One region of the Rhizobium sp. NPDC090275 genome, then DNA from elsewhere that is predicted to be linked to it. Evidence: riboswitches for the same ligand, from Rfam matches in the RefSeq annotation. Region 1 holds a riboswitch; each other region holds the start of a gene.
The links. Region 1 has a riboswitch for thiamine pyrophosphate ahead of ACIQUB_RS13740 (YkoF family thiamine/hydroxymethylpyrimidine-binding protein). Riboswitches for the same ligand answer to the same signal wherever they lie in the genome.

Region 1 (7,167 bases):
ACTTGGTGCCAAGATCATCGCAGCGGACCGTGAGATCACCGTTCGCCAGTCGCTCAAGCGAGTTTCCGATGGTCGAAACCACATGCGCCTGCTGTTCGGCGTCGAGCAGCTGTGCATCGACGCTGCGCTGGCGCTCGGCATTGAGCTCACGCTGCTGCTCTTCCTGCCGGACGGTCATTTGCTGACGATCGCGCACCTTTTCCTGGAGCGACTTGGTGGCCTTCGCCATCATGCCGACCTCGTTGCGCAGGTCCGTATGCGGAATGGCTTTGCTCACGTCTTCATTGGCAACCGCGCCCAATGCATCATGGATCGCGGACAGCGGACGCGAGATGCCGCGAATGATGTAGAAGGCCATGGCGACGGCGATCGCCAGTGCGACGAGACAGAGACCGATGACTGCCATCGTGGCATCCCAGATCTGCGTCTCGACATCATCCATGTAGACGCCAGTGGCAACGACGACTTTCCAAGGCTCGAAGGCTTTCGAATAATTGCCCTTGAGGAAGAGCTGATCAGCCGGCTGGCCGGGCTTCTGCCAGTAGAAGATCGTGCGGCCGCCGCCCGCGATGCCGCGATCAACCTGCTCCTTCGAGATATATTTTCCGGTCTTGTCCTGTGTGCCGGATTGGTTCTGGCCAATACTCTTGGAACCGTCCTTGAATATCTGGACGACATTGTAGTCGAAACCGACGAAATAGCCCGAAGGCTCGTATTTCATTTTCTCGACAACCTTGAAGGCGGCCGTTTGCGCGGCTTCGTGCGTCAGCGCTCCGGCTTTTTCCTGCTGGTAAAACGTGTCGAGCACGCTGATGGCGCTTTCGACCTGTGAGCGCATCATTTCGAAACGCTCGGTGTAGATGGCCTCCCGCAACGTGCGGATTTGCATGTAGACAATGCCCGAGAATATCACGAGCAGCAGGCCGACAAGCAAGAAGAGTTGCCGCGAAATCCTTAGGTTTGCCAAGATCTAAGCTCCGAAAATTAATTTGGCTAGAACGCCAGAATGGTGAAAAATATTCGCTTGCTAATAATCAGCGTTACACCATGAATTTTCAGTAAAACTTTATTCAAACTGCACGCTAGGTTACTGGTTCGGAACCGCGCGGTAGTGTCATCAGCCGGTCGGCTATCGGTATTGATAGCACTTCCTCCAACCGAATATCGGCTGGAGGAAACGTATTGGATGGCAGAGGCTGGCATGCACGCCCGTCAGGCGGCATTGAGCGGCGTATTGCTGAAGTAGCGCGAAAAGTCAGGCGCGGCTGTCAGTGTCTTGCCGTCGGCATCCTTCAGGATTTTCGCCTGGAACAGATAGTCGCCGATCGCTGTCATCTTGGCCGGGTCGATGCGACCGGTAATGCCATCCTGCGTGCGGAAGTAGTGCCCCGCGATCAGCGCCTTCAGTGATGCCTCTACAAGCGCGCGATTGGTCAGTGCGTCGCTATTGGCCGCGATCATCAGATCGACCGCGTCGCCAGGGTGATCGACGGCGAAGTCGTAGCCCTTGCGGGTTGCCTGCAGGAAGGCGCGCGCGAGATCCGGCTTCTCATCCAGAAATGCCTGGCTGGAGGCGAGCAGCGTCGTGTGCTCGTCCGGAACGCCATAATCGGCGTAGCGGAAGGCGCGTTGCTTCACGCCCTCGAGTTCCGCCTGCACGCCTTCCCAGGTGTAGACTTCGAGCGTGAAATCGACGCTGCCGTTGGCCAGCGCCTGATAGGCGGAGGTGCCGAGCGTCACGGTCTCGAATTCGCCCTTGCCGCCATCATGGCGGATCAGCGAGCCGATCAGCGCGTTTTCCCAGGCACTGCCGAAGCCGCCATAGGTCTTGCCGTCGAGATCCCTCGGGCTGCGGATGTCATCGCGATCGGCATTGAAGACGAGACGGCCGGTCTCGGTCTGGACGATGGCGTAGGTCGCCACGAGATCGGCGCCGGCTGTCCGCTGGGTCATGAGGCCGATGGCGCCGTCAATGCCGAAATCAGCGACATGATTGGCGACGAGCGTGCCGGCCGAGGTGTCCGTATAGGGCAGGATCTCCACGTCGAGGCCCGCATCGCGGTAAAATCCCTTGTCGCGTGCCACGAAGAGGCCGATGTGGTTGGTATTGGGCGTCCAGTCCAGCGCGACCTTGACGGGGCGCTTCTCCTGGCTGCGGGCCGGCTTCGACAGAAGCGGCGACATCGGCAGCGTCAGGGTAAGTCCTGCGGCCGAAGCCAGGGCTGCGCGGCGGGTCAGCATCGGGGTTTTCATCGTGGTTCCTCCAGGTTGGTCGTTGTGGCGTCGTTCGGGGCATTGAAAAGCGTGTCGAGAATGTCGGCCTCGATCTCGGCTACGCGCGCACGCGCCGATCCGTCCAATATGCGCGGGCGTGGAAGATCGACGGTGATCTCGCGGATGACGCGGGCAGGGCGGGGCGAGAAGATATAGATGCGGTCGGATAGATAGACCGCCTCGCGCACGTCATGGGTGACGAGCATCGCGGTCCAGTCGTGCTGCGACCACATCTCCTCCAGCCAGCGCTGCATGCCCGCGCGCGTCAGGGCGTCGAGCGCGCCGAAGGGTTCGTCGAGCAAGAGCATCGGCTTGTACTGCACCACGGTGCGCAGCAGTGCCGCGCGTTGCCGCATGCCGCCAGACAATTCCGCCGGATAATGCTGTTCGAAGCCGTCGAGACCGAACTCGGAAAACAGCGGCAGCACCCGCCGGCGGGCCTCGGCGCGGCGCATGCCCTGAACCTCGAGGCCAAGCGTGGTGTTGTCGATTATGCGCCGCCACGGCATCAGCGCATCGCGCTGCGGCATGAAGGCGAAGGGGTGGATCGTTCCGTCAAGCGGTTGGCCGTCGAAGCGCATGTTGCCGCCCTCAGGCCTGCGCGCGCCGGTCAGCAGCTTGAAGAGCGTGGACTTGCCCGAGCCTGACGGCCCGAGGATGGAGACGAATTCGCCGGGCTTCACTGTCAGCGAGATGTCTGACAAAACAGGGGTTTCGCCATAGCGGCAGGTGATGTGGTTGAGTTCCAGGCGTGGCGCGGTCATCGGGCGCTCCCCTTTCCGCGTCTCGCCCATGGCATGGCCAGATGTTCGGCGATGACGGTGAGGCCGAACAGAGTGAGGGTCAGCACGGCGCTGACGAACACGGCGGCCAGCACCAGATCAGGCCGAAAATTGTTCTTGGCGTTCAGCATGTAGATGCCGAGCCCTTTGGCAGCACCCGCATATTCCGCGAAGATCGCGCCGACGACGGCATAGGTGATGGATATACGCAGCCCGGCGAAGAAGAAGGGCAGGGCGGATGGCAGGCGGGCGAGCAGAAACTGCTTCCAGCGTGGCGCTCCCATCGAAGCCACGAGTTGCTGCAGTTCGTCTTCGGTCGATTGATAGCCCTGGCAAAGCGCCACCAGCATCGGGAAGAAGGTGACGAGTGCGACCAGCAGGATCTTGGGCATCAGGCCGAAGCCGAACCACAGAACGATCAGCGGCGCGATGGCGACCAGCGGCAGCGTCTGGCTGATGATGAAGAGCGGAAACAGCGCCCGACGGAGCGGCTGGCAGAAATCGATCAGGACCGACAGGGTGAATGCGGCCGCAAGCGAGCAGCCGAAACCGGCAAGCGTCGCCCGCAATGTCGGAAGCGTGTTGTCGAACAGCGCCTGCCGGGCCTGAAAGGTCTGCGCGAGAACGCGGGACGGCGAGGGCAAGGTCGTGGGCGAGATGCCGGACAGGCGGACATAGGCCTCCCAAGTCGCCACCAGAAGGCAGACGGCCGCGATTGCCGGCAGAGCCCGGCTTAGACCGGTGCGGATGTGATGGTGCAGGCCGGAAACGACCTGCCGGGAAGGCGGGCGTGATGTCGACATGATAGAACCGTTTTGAACGCGAGCGTGGATCGGCGCTTAGCGCTTGGACGGGCTGTTTGCCGAGACGGTAAGGTCGATCGTCACATGGCCTGCCGGCGGGCCGAAGCGCACCAGCGCCTCGTGCACGGTCGAGAACACCGCACCGGTGTCGCCGCGCAGCTTCGTGCAGAAATTCTTCGATTTCTCAAAGACGCCCGAATTCTTCAGGAAGTCGATGCAGCCGTAGATCTCGTCCATGTGGCCGTCGATCCCGAGCGTATAAAGCGAGAACTGCGCGGCCGTTTCCTGGCCGATGACAGGCGCGTCCTTGACCGCCTGGTGCGCGCGGGCCTTGCGCTCGTCGAGCGGCGCCATGGGGCCGGTCAGTTCGGGCGTCTGGCAGATCGGGTCGTCAGGCTCGCCGGGGCAGCCGCGCGAGATGGTCGCGTGCAGCACGCAATGCTTGCCGCTGCTGGCGGCCGCCGCGAACAGGTCGCGCATGGCGGCGAAGACCACGTCGGGCGTGCCGATGATCAGCGTCGAAATATCGTCCGTCTCGATCCGCAACCTGTCACGATGGGGATCGAGCGCGGAAAGCGCCTGGGTGATGACACCGACGAAATTGTCGGTCATGGGATACAGTGAAATCTGCGCGCCGGAAAACATCGCTCTACCTCGCTCCGCTGGCATTATCCAGATCAGCTTGAGGGTCCACGATCATGCGACCGTATCTCAGCCCCGGCATTACGGAGCACCCCTGTGATGTCGGGGTGATACGCCAAAGCCTGGACGAGCGCAAGGGCCATGTCGTGGACTGAGGAGCCGAGACTTCGCAGTAATTTCTATTCGGCCCTCTCAATTTTGCGATGTGAAGAAAGCATTTTGTTAGCAGAGGCTTAGGAACGCTCGGTAAGTATGCTCCCGCGCCGCATGAAGCAAAACCGCCGCGAAATATGGCGAAAAAGGGACAGAATTTCTAAGCCTGTCCGCAACCGGGGGCGGTGGTTCCTCGCGATCTGGAGGCGGTCCGATTAGTTTCACCGCACAGTGAAACACCGGAGCGATAGATGAACCGCCTTCTGATTCTCGGCACAGCACTTGCCGCCCTCTTCTCCGTTCAGGCCCATGCCGCAGAGCCGACAAAGCTTCTCAATGCGTCCTATGACGTTTCGCGCGAGCTTTTCGCCTCGGAGAACGAAGCCTTCATCAAGCAGCATCCGGGCGTCACGATCGACCAGTCGCACGCCGGCACCTCCAAGCAGGCACGCTCGATCATCGAAGGTCTCGAGGCAGACGTCGTGACGTTCAACCAGTCGACGGATATCGATTTCCTCGCGAAGAACGGCTTCGTCTCCAAGGATTGGGCCAAGGCCTTCCCGAACAACGCGTCGCCGTTCTACTCCTTCCCATCCTTCCTGGTGCGCGCCGGCAACCCGAAGAACATCAAGGACTGGGGTGATCTCGCGCGTGACGACGTGCATGCGGTCTTCCCCAACCCGAAAACATCGGGCAATGCGCGCTACACCTATCTCGCCGCCTATGCTTGGGCCAAGGAAGCCTACAAGGGCGACGAGGGTAAGATCGAAGCCTACATCACCAAGATCTTCGACAACGTGCCGGTCTTCGACACCGGCGGCCGCGCCTCCACGACGACCTTCGTCGAGCGCGAGACCGGCGATGTGCTGATCACCTTCGAAGCCGAGACGCGCGGCATCGAGAAGCAGTACGGTTCCGACAAGGTTCAAGGCGTGATCCCGTCGGTCAGCCTGCTTGCCGAATTCCCCGTCGCTGTGGTCGACAAGGTCGCCGCCAAGCATGGCTCAGAAGCGCTCGCCAAGTCCTATCTCGACTTCCTCTACACCGAGGAAGGTCAGCGGATTGCCGCGCAGTTCGGCCATCGCGTTCGCGATGAGAACGTGATCGGCGAGTTCAAGGACCATTTTCCGGCGATCCGCCTCGTCAATGTCGACGATACGTTCGGCGGCTGGGAAAAGATCCAGAAGGAGCATTTCGCCTCCGACGGCATTCTCGACAAGCTTTATGGCAGCCGGTAAGCCCTAACCGGATATTATATCGCTTGGCTCGGCTGGCGTTTGCCCCCCGGGCTGCTTTCGTCATCGTGCTTGTAGAGCAGGACTTATGAAACAGGGAATGACCGCTTGAGACGCAATGTCCTGCCCGGATTACGCCTGTCGCTGGGTGTGACCCTTCTCTATGTCGGCCTTATCGTCGTCCTTCCTCTGGCTGCCCTGGTGTTCAAGGCCGCAAGCCTTGGGCCAGAGGACTACTGGCGTATCGTGTCATCCGCGCGCGCGCTCGCCAGCTATCGGGTCACGGTGCTCTCGGCGCTCGGCGCCACGATCTTCAACCTGTTTTTCGGCTTCGCGCTCGCCTGGGTGCTGACGCGCTATCGTTTTCCCGGCTGGCGGCTCGTGGATGCGATGGTCGATCTGCCATTCGCGTTGCCGACAGCGGTGGCCGGTATCGCGCTGACGACGCTGTTTGCGGCGAATGGCTGGTTCGGCTCGGTGCTTGAAGGTATTGGCATCAAGGTCGCCTATACGCCGATCGGCATCATGGTCGCCATGTGCTTCACCAGCCTTCCTTTCATCGTCCGCACCGTTCAGCCGGTTCTCGAGGATCTCGATCCCGCTTACGAAGAGGCCGCGCAGTCGCTGGGTGGTTCGGACTGGACGATTTTCCGAAAGGTCATGCTGCCGTTGCTGACGCCAGCGCTGCTTGCCGGCGTGTCGCTGTCCTTCGCCCGCTCGCTTGGCGAGTTCGGCGCCATCATCTTCATCGCCGGCAATCAGCCGATGTCGACGGAGATCACCGCACTTCTCGTCTTCATCCGGCTTGAGGAGTACGACTACCAGGCGGCCGCCGCGATCGCCTCTGTCCTGCTGCTCACAGCCTTCCTCATGCTGGCGCTGACCAACTGGATGCAGGCGCGGGCGCTGCGATACACGGTGAGGAACTGATCATGAGCAGCATTCCCACCCGCCGAAAACCGCCGCGCGTCGGCGACCAGCCGATCGTCCGGTGCACCTTGATCAGCCTTGTGCTGATCATCGGCGCTTTCCTCATCCTGGCGCCGCTCGTCATCATCGGGGTTGAAGCCTTCGCCAAGGGTTGGCAGGTCTACAGCGCCACAATCAGTCATCCTGATACGCTGCATGCGATCATGCTGACGGTGCTGACCGCGCTGGTCGCGGTACCCATCAACACCGCCTTCGGCGTCGCGGCCGCATGGTCGATCACCAAGTTCGACTTCTGGGGCAAGCGCTTCCTGCTCGTGCTGATCGAGGTGCCGTTCTCCGTATCGCCCA
Region 2 (7,167 bases), on a different contig from region 1:
CCTTTTCGGCTTTCTCCGCCTTCTTGCGCTCGTCGGCGGCACCCTTGCGCTGCGCCAGCATGTCGGAATAGCCACCGGCATATTCGATCCAGCGGCCATCGGGCGCATCGGGAACAGCAGGTGCGATCGTCGAGGTCACGGTGCGGTCGAGGAAGTCACGGTCGTGGCTGACGAGGATGACGGTGCCAGGGAAGCCGGCGACGACCTCTTGCAGGAGGTCCAGCGTCTCGATGTCGAGGTCGTTGGTCGGTTCGTCGAGGATAAGCAGGTTGGATGGCCGCGCCAGCATGCGGGCGAGCATCAGGCGGGCGCGCTCGCCGCCAGAGAGGTTCTTGATCGGCGTGCGGGCCTGCTCCGGCTGGAACAGGAATTCCTTCATGTAGCCGGTGACGTGGCGCTGCTCGCCGTTGACAAGCAGGTTCTCGCCGCGCCCGTCGGTCAAGTAGTGCGCCAGCGTGTCCTCGGGGTTCAGATCCTCGCGCTTCTGGTCGAGCGTTGCGATCTCCAGATTGGTGCCGAGCTTGATGATGCCGGTATCGGGGGGCAGCTGGCCGGTCAGCATTTTCAGAAGCGTCGTCTTGCCGGCGCCGTTCGGGCCGACGAGGCCGATGCAATCGCCGCGATGAACGCGGATCGAAAACGGCGTGACGATCGGGCGCTCGCCATAGGTCTTGGTGATCTTGTCGGCTTCGATGACGAGCTTGCCGGATTCCTGCGCGTCGGAAACGGTCGCCTGAACGGTGCCCTGCGGACCCTTGTGGCCGCGATAGCTGGCGCGCATCGTCTGCAGTTCGCCGAGGCGGCGCATGTTGCGCTTGCGGCGGGCGGTGACGCCGTAGCGCAGCCAGTGCTCTTCGCGCTCGATCGCCTTGCCGAGCTTGTGCTGCTCCATCTCCTCGGCTTCCAGAACCTGGTCGCGCCAGGCCTCGAAATGGCCGAAGCCACGATCGAGGCGGCGCGAGGTGCCGCGGTCGAGCCAGACGGTGGCGGTGGAGACCTTTTCGAGGAAGCGACGGTCGTGCGAGATCAGCACCAGCGCGCTGCGGGTCTTCTGCAGCTCGCCTTCCAGCCATTCGATGGTGGGGAGATCGAGATGGTTGGTCGGCTCGTCCAGGAGCAGAATATCGGGCTCGGGCGCCAGAACGCGGGCAAGGGCCGCGCGGCGCGCTTCGCCGCCGGAGAGGTTCTTCGGGTCTTCCTCGCCGGTGAGGCCGAGATGCGAGAGAAGATAGGTGACGCGGTATGGATCGTCGCCCGGTCCAAGCCCCGCTTCCGCATAGGCCTGCACGGTGCTGTAGCCGGCGAAATCGGGCGCCTGTTCGAGATAGCGCACGGTCGACGACGGATGGCGGAACACTTCGCCGGACTGCGCCTCGACCATGCCGGCGGCGATCTTCAGGAGCGTCGACTTGCCGGAACCGTTGCGGCCGACAAGGCAGATCTTGTCGCCGGGCTCCACCTGCAGGGCAGCGCCCGCCAGAAGCGGCGCGCCGCCGAAGCTCAGGAAGATATCGTCGAGTTTAAGGATAGGGGGCGCCAAAAATCAGACTCCGGAAAGATCGTAAGGGCGGGCGAGCACGATGGCGCGGCCGCTTTCAAGCGAGAAGCGCACGGGGCCTTCCGCGACATTGGAAATGGTGCGCGACGAGCCGAAGGGCAAATGGAAATCGCTGAGCGGGTAGCGGGCGTTCTCGATGAAGAGGCCGTTGAGTTCGCTGAAGGCGGGCACGGAAAACAGGCTGTTCTTCGGCAGGTCGAGCGTGATGCTGCCCGCGATCAGCGGCACGGCTTCTTCCGTGCCCGAGGTCAGGAGTACATCGAGGCCGGTTTCTGCCAGACTGACGGCGTAGAGCAGGTGCTGCAACGCGTGGTCGGAACGGTCGCCAGAGAGGGCGCCCACGAGGATCAGCCGTGTCGCGCCACGCGCAATCGCTTCCGACACGGCGATCTCGCCGTCGGTGGCGGCCTTGGCGGCGGGGTAGGGCTTTCTCGGGATGTCCGAGAATGCGGCCGTCAGATCATCCGGCGTGGAATCGAAATCGCCGACCCAGAGCTCCGGCCTGACACCGAGCGCCAGCGCGTGCCGCATGCCACCATCGGCCGCGATGAAACGGCTGCCGGAGACGGCGACGCGAAGGCGCTCCGTGATGTGCAGCTCGCCGCCGAGCAGGATGGTGAAGGTGGATTGGCTCATGGGCATTGCCCATAGCGCAAAGCGGAGGAAAAGGGAAAGGGCGCGGACAGGGTTTGTCCGCGCCCTCTGGCGTTTCTGCGATAAAGGTTGGGTTTAGAAACGGTAGGTCACACCGGCGCCGATCAGCCAAGGATCGAGCTTGGCCTTGCCGGTCATGTCGGCGCCGCCGACGTTCACGTTGAAATCGGGACGCAGAAAGATCTTCTTGACGTCGACGTTGAGGCCCCAGTGCTCGTCGAACATGTAGTCGAAGCCGGCCTGGAGCGCGACGCCGAAGGTGTTGTCGATGTCGAGGCTCTGGGCGCTCTTGCCCTTCTCGTTGTAGAAGATCGTGTAGTTCAAGCCGGCGCCGACATAGGGCTTGAAGTTGCCGAAATCGTTGAAGTGATACTGCAGCGTGACGGTCGGCGGCAGCAGCCAGGTCTTGCCGACATCGCCGAGGCTTTCGATCGAACCCTTGCCGGTGACGTTGGCGAATGTCGTGCCGAGGATGAGCTCGGCGGCGATGTTGTCGGTGAAGAAGTAGGTGACGTCGAATTCAGGAACGACGGTGTCCGAGTAGGAGAGATCCGATCCCGCGACGCCGCCAACGTAGCCGGAATCCTGGGTGATGACGCCAAGCGCGCGCAGGCGGATCATCCAGGGGCTCTGGCTCTGCGTTGCTTCCTGAGCCGCGGTCGGCTGGGTCAGGTCGGCGGACATGGCCGGATGGGCAGCGGCAACCAGAACGACGGCAGCGAACATGCCCTTTAGTTTTGCCAGGCGGCGTTTCATTCGAATCTCTCCTAGGTTTATGGTCAGGGGGAGTTCTATGAAACGCTGTCGGGTAACCGTTTGATTCAGATCAATCTCTCGTTCTATTTTCCAGCTTTTGGTGCCGCGGGCAAATGTTTGTCACGCATGGCGAAAACGCGCTCGAAGCCGGTCATGTACCGATCAAATAGCTCGGCGAAGTTTTTGGCGTCCGCAGACGACCAGTCGGAGACGACATCCTTGATGATCGCGAGCTTTTGAGATTTCAGTTCCGTGAGCAGGCTCCAGCCGGATGGCGTGATCACCACCAGGATCCGCCGGGCGTCCTGCTGAGATGCCGCGCGTTCGAGAACACCGCGGCCGACCATGTCGGCGACAATGCGGCTTGCGCGGGACGGATCGATGCGCATGGCCTCGGCAATCGTCCCCACGGTCACCTCGCCATTCCTGCGGGCGAGCTTGACGGCTTCGAGAACATCCAGATGCGAAAGCTCCAGATCCGGAGCCACCTTTTCGATGGCGAGGCGGGCAATCAGTCGTCGCCCCGTGATCATGCGCATACGGCTCATGCTTTGGCCGATATGGGCGATATCATCCTCGGTCGGCGTGGTGTCTGGGGCGATTTGCAAACTATCTGTCATGGGACGGAGGATAACAGAAGCGATCGGGGAGGAAAATATGCTGATGTCATTTATATGACGTTGACATTTATATGCTGACAGCACATAAATTGCGCCGAAACCTGAAAGATCGCCCCCATGAATTCACAGATCGCCGCGCAGCCGCTGGTGACCGACCCTCGTCGCCGGCTCATTCTCTTTCTCTTCCTGATGGCCGCCCTTTTCATGGCCACGCTCGACAACCAGATCGTTGCCACCGCTCTGCCCACCATCGTCGGTGAATTCGGGCAGATCGAGCGGTTCGGCTGGATCGGCTCGGCCTATCTGCTGGCCGTCAGCGCCGTCATGCCGCTCTACGGCAAGCTCGGCGACCTCTTCGGGCGCAAGTACGTGATGATGGCGGCAATCATCATCTTCACCGTGGGCTCGACGCTGTGCGGTCTGGCCGTGTCGATGGATACGCTGATCGCGGCGCGCGTGCTGCAGGGCCTCGGCGGCGGCGGCATCATGGTGTCGATCTTCGCCGTCAATGCGGACCTGTTCGAGCCGCGCGAGCGAGCGAAATACCAGAGCTATTCCAGCCTCGTCCTCATGGCTTCGGGGGCAATCGGCCCTGTCCTCGGTGGCGCGATGAGCGATATGTTCGGCTGGCGCTCGATCTTCCTCGTCAACGTGCCGATCGGCGCGATCGTGATTGCCGGGCTGGCCTTCATGCTGCCCTACCGCAAGCCGAACCGCCGCCCGAAGATCGATTACGCCGGCGCGTTGCTGCTGGCGATGACCACCAGCTGCATCGTGCTCGCCGCCGATGGCAGCCAGCTCTTCGGCTCGCTGGTGGCGCCGGGCAATCTTGGCATCATCGCGCTCGGCATCGTCTGCGCCATCGCCTGGGTGCTGGTGGAGCGGCGCGCCGCCGAGCCGATCGTTCCGCTGTCGCTGTTCCGCAACCCGACATTCGGCCTGCTGCTGGTCATGTCGGTGATGAGCGGTGCGATCGGTATCGGCATGGTCAACTACTTCGCGCTGTTCCTGCAGACGACGACGGGTCTTTCGCCATCGGCGGCCGGCGCGCTCTTCATTCTGCTCACCGGCGGCATCGTATGCGGCTCGCTATCGGCCGGGCGGATGATCTCGGCGACAGGGCGCTACAAGCCGTTTGCGATCGCCAGCCTCTCCGTCAGCGCCGTCGCCTTCGTCCTGCTGTCGCAGGTGCATGCCGGAACGCCGGTGCTGATCATCGGCGCGATCATGGCGATGCACGGCATCGGTATCGGTCTTGCGCAACAGGTGCCGATCATCGGCGTGCAGAATGCGGCGCCCGCCCGCGATGTCGGGGCGGCGACCGGATCGGTAACGCTGTCGCGCATGGGCGGCGCCTCGATCGCGATCTCCATCTACGGCGCCATCATCGGCTCGCAGCTCGGCCGCACGGGTCTATCGATCCCCGGCGTCGAGAATATCGAGCAGCTGACGCCTAAGATGATGGCGGCATTGCCGGAGGCGGCGCGCCAGGCGGTGGCGGATGCCTATGCCAGCGCCTTCGTGCCCCTGTTCATGACCTCGTGCCTCATTGCCTTCATCGGGCTTGTGGCGGCGCTGATGCTGAAGCCGGTGCAATTGCCGCGCACAGGTGGGACGCCCGCGAAAGCCGCCGCCGAGGCCGCCGAATAGCCCACGAACCCGGCTGACGAACCCTGGCCGACGTCCGCTCTTGCCAGACGCCGGCTACGGATATACACCTTGCGACGCTCTAACGGGGTGCCTTGTATCTTCCCAGATACTTGGCTGAGAGGCTTGCAAAAGCCAACCCGCGGAACCTGATCCGGCTAACACCGGCGGAGGGATTAGACGCGTGACACCAGGCACCGCCCTTTTCCCCTTCAATGAACCTAGAGGAGAGGTGTCATGACCCATTTCAAGACCTATGCGCTCGGCGCTGCCATGCTGTTGGCGAGCTTTTCGGCAACGGCTACGCTCGCGGCCGACAAGGCGCTCACCATCTATACCTATGAGAGCTTCACCTCCGAATGGGGTCCCGGCCCGAAGGTGAAAGCGGCGTTCGAGAAGACATGCGGCTGCACGGTCAATTTCGTCAGCGTCGCCGATGGCGTGGCGCTGCTGTCGCGTCTGAAGCTCGAAGGTGCCGGCACCAAGGCCGATGTCGTCCTCGGCCTCGACACAAGCCTGATCACCGAAGCCAAGGCCACTGGCCTATTCGATGCCAGCGGCATCGACACCGGCGCGCTGCAGGTCCCCGGCGGCTTCAAGGATGATGTCTTCGTGCCTTATGACTACGGCCATTTCGCCGTGATCTACGACACGCAGACGATCAAGACGCCGCCGGCGAGCCTGAAGGAGCTGGTCGATGGCGATCCCGCGCAGAAGATCGTCATCGAGGATCCCCGCACCTCGACGCCGGGCCTCGGCCTGCTCTTGTGGGTGAAGTCGGTCTATGGCGACAAGGCGCCGGAAGCCTGGGCCAAGCTCAAGAAGCGCGTGCTGACGGTGACGCCCGGCTGGTCGGAGGCTTACGGCCTGTTTACCAAGGGCGAGGCGCCGATGGTGCTCTCCTATACGACGTCGCCCGCCTATCACATGGTTTCGGAAAACACGGATCGCTACCAGGCGGCGGCATTCTCCGAGGGGCACTACATCCAGATCGAGGTTGCCGGCCTGTTGAAGAACGCGCCGGACAAGGCGCTGGCGCAGGACTTCCTGAAGTTCATGGTCACCCCTGGCTTCCAGGACGCGATCCCGACCAACAACTGGATGATGCCGGTGTCCAAGACCTCGGAGCCGCTGCCGGATGCTTTCGGCAAGCTCGTCAACCCGTCGAAGACCTTCCTGATGAGCTCGGATGAGGTCGCCAAGAACCGCAAGGCCTGGATCGACGAGTGGCTGGCCGCCATGAGCATGAATTGATGAGCATGAATTGATGAGCATGAACTGATGCTTCTTGCGCCGTCCGAAAGACGATATGCGCTGGCCGGCGGGGCGCTCAGCCTCGCCGCCATCATCGTCTTCGTGACGGTCGCGACGCTATCCCTGCTGATCTCCACCGACGGCATGCCTGTCGGATCGATCGTTTCCGATCCATACATCCTGCGCGTTCTGCGCTTCACGCTTCTGCAGGCGGCGCTTTCTACGTTGCTGTCGGTCGTGCTGGCCATTCCGGTCGCACGGGCGCTGGCGCGGCAGCCACGATTTATCGGCCGCATCTGGATCATCCGGCTCATGGCGGTGCCGATGGGGCTGCCGGTGCTGATCGGTGCGCTCGGTCTGATCGGCATCTGGGGCCGGCAGGGTGTCGTCAACACGATGCTGTCATGGGCGAGGATCGACCAGCCCGTCAGCATTTATGGGCTGTCGGGCATTCTGCTCGCGCATGTGTTCTTCAATCTGCCGCTTGCCTGCCGGCTTATGCTGGCGGCGTTGGAGCGAGTGCCGGGCGAATACTGGCTGGTGGCGAGCGGTCTCGGCATGCGGCCGGTGTCCGTCTTCCGCTTCATCGAGTGGCCGGTGCTGCGTTCGGTCATACCAGGTGTGGCGGGGCTGATCTTCATGCTCTGCGCCACCAGCTTCACGCTGGTGCTGATGCTC
Region 3 (7,167 bases), 470 kb from region 1:
ATACTTCGGCTTCCACATGATGCTGTTCATCGCCGGGCTGCAGTCGCTAGACAAAAGCGTGCTGGAGGCTGCCGAGATCGATGGCGCCAGCGGCTGGCAGAGGTTTCGCTATATCACTCTGCCGCTGCTTGGATCGACCGTGCGTCTGTCCGTCTTCTTCGCCGTCGTCGGCTCGCTGCAATTGTTCGACGTCATCATGCCGTTGACCGGCGGCGGTCCGTTCAACTCCACACAGACGATGGTCACCTTCCTGTTCAACTTCGGTGTTGCCCGCATGCAGGTCGGGCTGGGAAGCGCCGTCGGCGTGGTGCTCTTCCTGATCTGCGTCACGCTCGCCTTCAGCTACAAACGGATATTCATGCGCCATGACTGACGTCGTTTCATCCGATCGGCTCACCGCCGGCACCAAAATCTATCTCTACACGTCGCTGGTCATCATATCGGCCATCGTGCTGATCCCGCTGATGACCACAGCGCTGGGCGGCTTCAAGGATTTGGGCGATCTGCGCACCAATCCGTTTGGCCTGCCGGTCCAATGGCACGCCGAGAATTACACCCAAATCCTGTTCGGCGATCGCTACTGGCGGCAAATGGTCAATTCGCTGATTATCGCCGCGCTGACTGTCTTCCTCACCGTATCGGTATCGGCAATGGCGGCCTTCACCTTCGCGCATGTCCGCTTCTTCGGCGCCGATTTCCTGCTGAACTATTTCCTGATCGGGCTGATGTTCCCGGCAGCAACCGCCATCCTGCCACTGTTCATCCGCATTCGCGATCTCGGGCTGCTCAACACTTACTGGGGCGTGGTGCTGCCGCAGGTCGCCTTCGGTCTCGGCATGAGCATACTCCTGTTCCGGAACTATTTTCGCAACCTTCCGGAAGAATTGTTCCAGGCGGCCGTTGTCGATGGCTGCGGCTACATGCGCTTCTTCTGGCATATCTGCCTGCCGCTCTCGCGACCGATCATCGCAACGGTCAGCATCATCTCCTTCGTCGGCAGCTGGAACAGCTACATCCTGCCGCTGATCATGCTGAACTCCGAGAAGATGTATCCGTGGCCGCTCGGCATCATGGTCTATCGCGGAGAATTCAGTACCGCCTGGCAGCTTGTGCTCGCCTTCATCACGCTGACGATCATGCCGACCGTCATCGTCTTCTTCCTCGCACAGAAGCACATCATCGCCGGCTTGACCGCAGGCGCGGTCAAGTCGTGATGAAAGCCCGGTGACGTTCAGCCAAAGACAAGGCCGCCGTCAACGATCAGGTTCTGGCCGGTAACCGCCCGCGCCCAGGGACTGGCGAAGAACAGCACGGCGTCGGCGGCTTCCTCGGGCGTCGTCACGCGGCGCAGCGGCGTGCTGCCGGCTATGAGATCAAACACCGCTTCGGGCGTCCCGGCGCTGGCATCGGTGGTCCGCAGCAATCCGCCGGAGACCATGTTGACGGTGATGCCATCAGGCCCGAGTTCGGCCGCAGCCGTGCGGGTCAGCGACAACAGCGCACCCTTCGCCGCCGTATAGTCATGATAGGGAACGACCGGGTTCTGGAAGAGATTGGTCCCGATCGTTACGAAGCGCCCGAAACCGGCAGCCGCCATGCCGGGGCGCGTCGCCTGGATGAGGTTCAACGCGCCCTTCATCGCCGTATCGAGCTGCGCGGTCATCTCCTCCCAGCTGAGTTCGCCGAGCTTCGGGCGCGCATCGCCGTTGAAGCTGAAATCGGCGAGCGCATTGTGCACCACCGTGGTCGGCAGTCCGAGCCTGCGCGTAACATCCGCCACCAGTTCGCTCACCGCCGCGCCGTCGCGGATATCGGCCTGAAAGGCATGCGTCCGCTCGCCGAGGCTCTTCGCCAGCGCCTCGGCCTGTTTCCGGCTATTGCGATAGTTGACTGCTACCTTCGCGCCTTCGCGGGCGAAAGCGCTTGTGATCGCCGCCCCGAGCCCGCGCGCAGCGCCGGTTACGATCACCGTCTGCTCACTGATCGGCAATGTCATTTCGTGTCTCCTTCCTCTGTCGTCCAAAGTTCGTGAAAGTGCTGGACCGGACCATTTCCCGAGCCGACGTCGAGCGTGTCGGCAGCAGCCACCGCGCCGGCGAGATAGATCTTTGCGACGGCCACCGCATCTGGCAGCGGCGCGCCCTTGGAGAGCTCGGCCGCCAGCCCGCTCGACAGCGTGCAGCCCGTGCCGTGGGTGTTTGCCGTGGGGATTCTGGCGGCCTCGAACCAGGCGAGGCCGTCTTCCGTTGCCAGCACATCGGGGCTCTGGTCGCCCTCGAGATGGCCGCCTTTGACAAGCACGGCAGCGGGCCCCAAAGCGCGCAGCGCTTCGGCCTGCTCGCCCATCTCCCGGCGACTCTCGGCCACATCGGTGCGCAGCAACGCGGCGGCCTCAGGCAGATTGGGCGTCAGCAGCGTTGCAAGCGGCAGCAGCCGTCGCAGCAAAACATCGACCGCGTCGGGATCGAGAAGCTTTGCCCCCCCCTTGGCCACCATGACGGGATCGAGCACGATCGGGATGTCGGGATGATGCTTGAGAACGTCGGCTACCGCATCGGCGATTTCGGCATTGGCGATCATGCCGATCTTCACGGCATCGACGCGGATGTCCGCAAACACGGCCTTGATCTGATCCGCCACGAAGCCTGGCGGAACGAGATGAACGCCAGATACGCCCTGCGTGTTCTGCGCGGTCAAGGCCGTGAGCGCTGCCATGCCATAGACACCGCGCGCGGCAAACGCCTTGAGGTCCGCCTGGATGCCCGCGCCGCCCGATGGATCGGATCCGGCGATGGAGAGAACGTTGCGGATCATCGCGATCTCCCTTGAATTGCCTCTGAAAGCTCGCGGGCGGCGGCGCGCGGGTCTGATGTGCCGCAAATCGCAGAGACGACGGCGATCCCGTCGGCGCCGGCGACAAAGACACCGCTGACATGCGCCAGCTTCAACCCGCCGATGGCAACAGATGGAACCGGGCAAGCGGCGACGAGACGTGCAAGGCCGTCGAAGCCGATCGGCTGCTTGTGGTCCGGCTTGGTCGGCGTCGCGAAGACCGGCCCGATACCGGCGTAGTCGACCAATGCGGGATCGACAGCTCTTGCAAGCGCCTCGGTCTCCACCGACAGGCCGAGGATCATGTCAGGTCCGATCCGCTCGCGCGCGGCGCGCACGACCATATCGTCCTGGCCAACATGCAGCCCATCCGCGCCGATCGCGATAGCTGCCTCGACATCATCGTTGACGACAAGCAAAGCGCCCGTCCCGGCAAGCGCTTCCTTCAAAGCACGGCCGGTCTCGATCATGCGCGCCGTGGAGGCATGCTTGTCGCGGAGCTGCACGACGGTGGCGCCACCGGCGACGGCGCGCCTTGCGGTTTCGACCATGCCGATGCCGGCGCAGAGCTCGGGATCGAGAACGAGGTAGAGCGAGAGATCGATCCTGCTCATAGCATCCGCACCCGCGATTTGGTGTCGATAGCAGCGCCGTCTATCGCCGCGAGGGCGTCTAGGAACCGCCAGGAAAATGACCCCGGTCCATCAGCGGCCCGCGCCGCCTCTTCGCCGGCGACGGCGAACATGGCGAGTGCCGATATCGTCGCTTCGAATGGCGCATCGGGCCTGATGGCGGCGAAGGCGCCGACGAGGCATGTCAGCGAGCAGCCGAGCGCCGTCACCTGCGGCATCAGCGATGAGCCGCCCTCGATGCGGCAGGCACGCGCGCCGTCGGTGACGAAATCGACCTCGCCGGTCACCGCGACAACGGCCTGGTGCGTGTTAGCGATATGGCTGGCTGCAGCTTCCGCCTGCTCCACGGGGTCACGGCTGTCGACCCCCTGCCCCCGGCTTTCGCCGCCGGCGAGCGCGATGATCTCCGACGCGTTGCCGCGAATGATGGTCGGGCGAAGCGCCAGCAGGTCCGCGACGGCTCGCCTGCGAAAGGCCGTCGCATAATGGGCGACGGGGTCGAGAACCCATGGCCTGGCGCTTTCGCCCGCCGATCTGGCGGCGACGCGCATGCCGTTCATCCAGCTCGACGACAGCGTGCCGATGTTAACAGTCAGCGCGCCGGAGATGGCCGCGAACTCGCCGGCCTCTTCCTCGGCATGCACCATGGCTGGCGACGCGCCGGCGGCGAGCAGCACGTTGGCGGCGATGTTCATCGCAACGAAATTGGTGATGCACTGAACGAGCGGCTTTTGCGCGCGCATGGCATCGAGCATCGAACCGGGAGATCTGTCGTCTTTCATCATGCCCCTTTCGGGCGGGGCAAGACGCGGGAACCCTGATAGCTATGCCGAAGGGTCCGAGCGACTCCCTCCGCCAGCATTATCTGGTTCAGGTTCAAAGGGTACTTCTCAGTCTGCCGTCGGCAAACGCCCCTGTCTCTCAATGGCTCTGTTCTGTCAGAGAAGCCGACCGCTGTCACGCGCAAAATGACAGCAGCCCGGAGCCAGCAATCCGCTGCCGATCAGGCGCCGTTCTCCTTGATCGCTTCCATCGCAACGAAGGTCGACGTGTTGGCGACGAAGGGAAGACTGGAGATCTTCTCGCCCAGAACGAGGCGATAATTGGCGATATCGGACGTGCGTATCTTCAGGAGATAATCGAATGCGCCCGCGATCATGTGGCACTCCTCGACCTCCTGCAGCTTGCGAACCGCGACGTTGAAAGCATTCAGCGCATTCTCTCTGGTGTCGGAGAGTTTCACCTCGGTAAACGCCACATGGTTGCGGCCGAGCTTGTTGACGTCGATGATGGCGCGGAAGCCGAGAATGTAGCCATCCTCGATCAGTCGCTTGAGCCTGACCTGGCAGGGCGTGTTGGACAGGCCCACGCGCTTGGCGAGGTCGGTCACCGACATCCGGCCATCGGCGACGAGCGCCTCAAGTATGCGTTGATCAAATTGGTCGATTTCCCTTATATTTCCCGCACCAGCCACAATAATTCCCTTCAATATGAATATTGAATAGCGAACTAAAGACCAGAACGCTCAAAATCAAGTGAAATTGACTTTTTGAAATCTGCTAGCTTTCCGACATCAGCGGATCAGGAGCCCAGCATGGCAATCACCACCGACGCGGCAACAGTCGAAGTCACAGTAGAGCAGGCCAACGGCTCTGCAAATCCCTTTGACGGATTTGCCCCTCCGATCCGAGAACAGAGCGATCTGCGCCGCGCCATCACGGCTGCCTACCGCACGCCGGAGACGATCTGCGTGCCACGCCTGGTTGAAGCAGCCGCCCTTCCCGATCACGTCAGGAAAGCCGCCGCCGACACCGCTCGCAAGCTGATCGAAGCGCTGCGCGCCAAGCACAAGGGAACCGGCGTCGAGGGGCTGGTGCACGAATATTCGCTCTCCAGCCAGGAAGGCATCGCGCTGATGTGCCTCGCAGAGGCGCTGCTGCGCATTCCAGACACGGCAACGCGCGACGCGCTTATCCGCGACAAGATTTCCGAAGGCGACTGGAAGGCGCATCTCGGCGGCGGTCGCTCGCTCTTCGTCAACGCCGCGACCTGGGGTCTCGTCGTGACGGGTAAGCTGACATCGACGGTTGCCGACCGCAGCCTTTCGGCCGCTTTGACCCGACTGATCGCCCGCTGCGGTGAACCGGTAATCCGCCGGGGTGTCGACATGGCGATGCGGATGATGGGCGAGCAGTTCGTCACCGGCGAGACCATCGACGAGGCGCTGCAGCGCGCCAAGCCGCTTGAGCAGCGCGGCTTCCGCTATTCCTACGACATGCTGGGCGAAGCCGCGACGACGGGCGCCGACGCGAAGCGCTACTACAAGGATTACGAGACAGCGATCCACGCGATCGGCAAGGCGTCTGATCGGCGTGGCATCTACGAAGGCCCGGGCATCTCGATCAAGCTTTCGGCGCTGCATCCGCGCTACGCACGCGCGCAGAGCGCCCGCGTCATGGACGAATTGCTGCCGAAGGTGAAGGCGCTGGCGCTGATCGCCAAGTCCTACGACATCGGCCTCAACATCGACGCCGAAGAGGCCGACCGCCTCGAACTGTCGCTCGACCTTCTGGAAGCGCTCTGCCTCGACCCCGATCTGGAAGGCTGGAACGGCATGGGCTTCGTCGTCCAGGCCTATGGCAAGCGCTGCCCCTTCGTGCTCGATTTCATCATCGACCTCGCGCGCCGCGCCGGCCGCCGCATCATGGTGCGCCTCGTCAAGGGCGCTTACTGGGACGCGGAGATCAAACGCGCGCAGGTCGACGGCCTCGCGGACTTCCCCGTCTTCACCCGCAAGATCTACACCGACGTGTCCTATATCGCCTGCGCCAGGAAGCTGCTGGCGGCGACGGATGCCGTCTTCCCGCAGTTCGCGACTCACAACGCCCAGACGCTGGCGACCATCTACCAGATGGCGGGTTCGGATTATTATGTCGGCAAATACGAGTTCCAGTGCCTGCATGGCATGGGCGAGCCGCTTTACGACGAGGTGGTCGGCCGGCAGAACCTGAACCGCCCCTGCCGCATCTACGCCCCCGTCGGCACGCATGAGACGCTGCTTGCCTATCTCGTGCGTCGCCTGCTGGAGAACGGCGCCAACTCCTCCTTCGTCAACCGGATTGCTGACCCGAACGTCTCCATCGACGAACTGATCGCCGACCCGGCCGAGATCGTATCGAAGATGCCGATCGTCGGGCAGAAGCACGACAAGATCTCGCTTCCCGGCGAACTCTACGGGACGCGCGTCAACTCCGCCGGCCTCGATCTCTCCAGCGAAACGGTACTGAACCACCTGTCCCATCTGCTCGGCGAAAGCGCCACCAAGGGCTGGCGCGCGCTGCCGAGCCAGGCGACCGACATCAACGGCGCGCGCGACGTGCTCAACCCCGCCGACCACCGGGACGCCGTAGGCCAGGTTCGTGAGGCAACGCCATCCGAAGTCGCGGCAGCAATGCAGGCGGCGAAGGCGACAGCCGCATCCTGGGCCGGCGTCTCGCCCGCCGACCGCGCAGCTTTGCTCGACAGCGCGGCAGATATCATGCAGACGCGCATGGAAACGCTACTCGGCCTCATCATCCGCGAAGCCGGCAAGTCGGTGCAGAACGCCATCGCCGAAGTGCGCGAAGCGATCGATTTCCTGCGCTATTACGCCGAACAGGCACGCCGCACGCTCGGCCCCTCACACGCGCCGCTAGGCCCCGTG

Region 2: another riboswitch for thiamine pyrophosphate. It lies ahead of thiB (thiamine ABC transporter substrate binding subunit); the one in region 1 lies ahead of ACIQUB_RS13740 (YkoF family thiamine/hydroxymethylpyrimidine-binding protein).
Region 3: another riboswitch for thiamine pyrophosphate. It lies ahead of thiM (hydroxyethylthiazole kinase); the one in region 1 lies ahead of ACIQUB_RS13740 (YkoF family thiamine/hydroxymethylpyrimidine-binding protein).

The regions. Positions count from the first base shown of each region.
Region 1 covers NZ_JBIVYL010000004.1:568,975-576,141, forward strand. Annotated here, with positions in the region: gene ACIQUB_RS13720 (methyl-accepting chemotaxis protein) at 1-967, opposite strand, end outside; gene ACIQUB_RS13725 (ABC transporter substrate-binding protein) at 1,213-2,253, opposite strand; gene ACIQUB_RS13730 (ABC transporter ATP-binding protein) at 2,250-3,038, opposite strand; gene ACIQUB_RS13735 (ABC transporter permease) at 3,035-3,859, opposite strand; gene ACIQUB_RS13740 (YkoF family thiamine/hydroxymethylpyrimidine-binding protein) at 3,896-4,504, opposite strand; TPP riboswitch at 4,497-4,607, opposite strand; gene cysP (thiosulfate ABC transporter substrate-binding protein CysP) at 4,906-5,892, shown strand; gene cysT (sulfate ABC transporter permease subunit CysT) at 5,998-6,819, shown strand; gene cysW (sulfate ABC transporter permease subunit CysW) at 6,822-7,167, shown strand, end outside.
Region 2 covers NZ_JBIVYL010000010.1:54,334-61,500, reverse strand. Annotated here, with positions in the region: gene ACIQUB_RS23390 (ABC-F family ATP-binding cassette domain-containing protein) at 1-1,540, opposite strand, end outside; gene ACIQUB_RS23385 (thiamine diphosphokinase) at 1,544-2,200, opposite strand; gene ACIQUB_RS23380 (OmpW family protein) at 2,288-2,968, opposite strand; gene ACIQUB_RS23375 (MarR family winged helix-turn-helix transcriptional regulator) at 3,052-3,588, opposite strand; gene ACIQUB_RS23370 (MDR family MFS transporter) at 3,706-5,238, shown strand; TPP riboswitch at 5,312-5,428, shown strand; gene thiB (thiamine ABC transporter substrate binding subunit) at 5,509-6,489, shown strand; gene thiP (thiamine/thiamine pyrophosphate ABC transporter permease ThiP) at 6,517-7,167, shown strand, end outside.
Region 3 covers NZ_JBIVYL010000004.1:101,343-108,509, forward strand. Annotated here, with positions in the region: gene ACIQUB_RS11845 (carbohydrate ABC transporter permease) at 1-373, shown strand, start outside; gene ACIQUB_RS11850 (carbohydrate ABC transporter permease) at 366-1,214, shown strand; gene ACIQUB_RS11855 (3-oxoacyl-ACP reductase) at 1,232-1,996, opposite strand; gene thiD (bifunctional hydroxymethylpyrimidine kinase/phosphomethylpyrimidine kinase) at 1,993-2,814, opposite strand; gene thiE (thiamine phosphate synthase) at 2,811-3,446, opposite strand; gene thiM (hydroxyethylthiazole kinase) at 3,443-4,246, opposite strand; TPP riboswitch at 4,295-4,390, opposite strand; gene ACIQUB_RS11875 (Lrp/AsnC ligand binding domain-containing protein) at 4,468-4,938, opposite strand; gene putA (trifunctional transcriptional regulator/proline dehydrogenase/L-glutamate gamma-semialdehyde dehydrogenase) at 5,059-7,167, shown strand, end outside.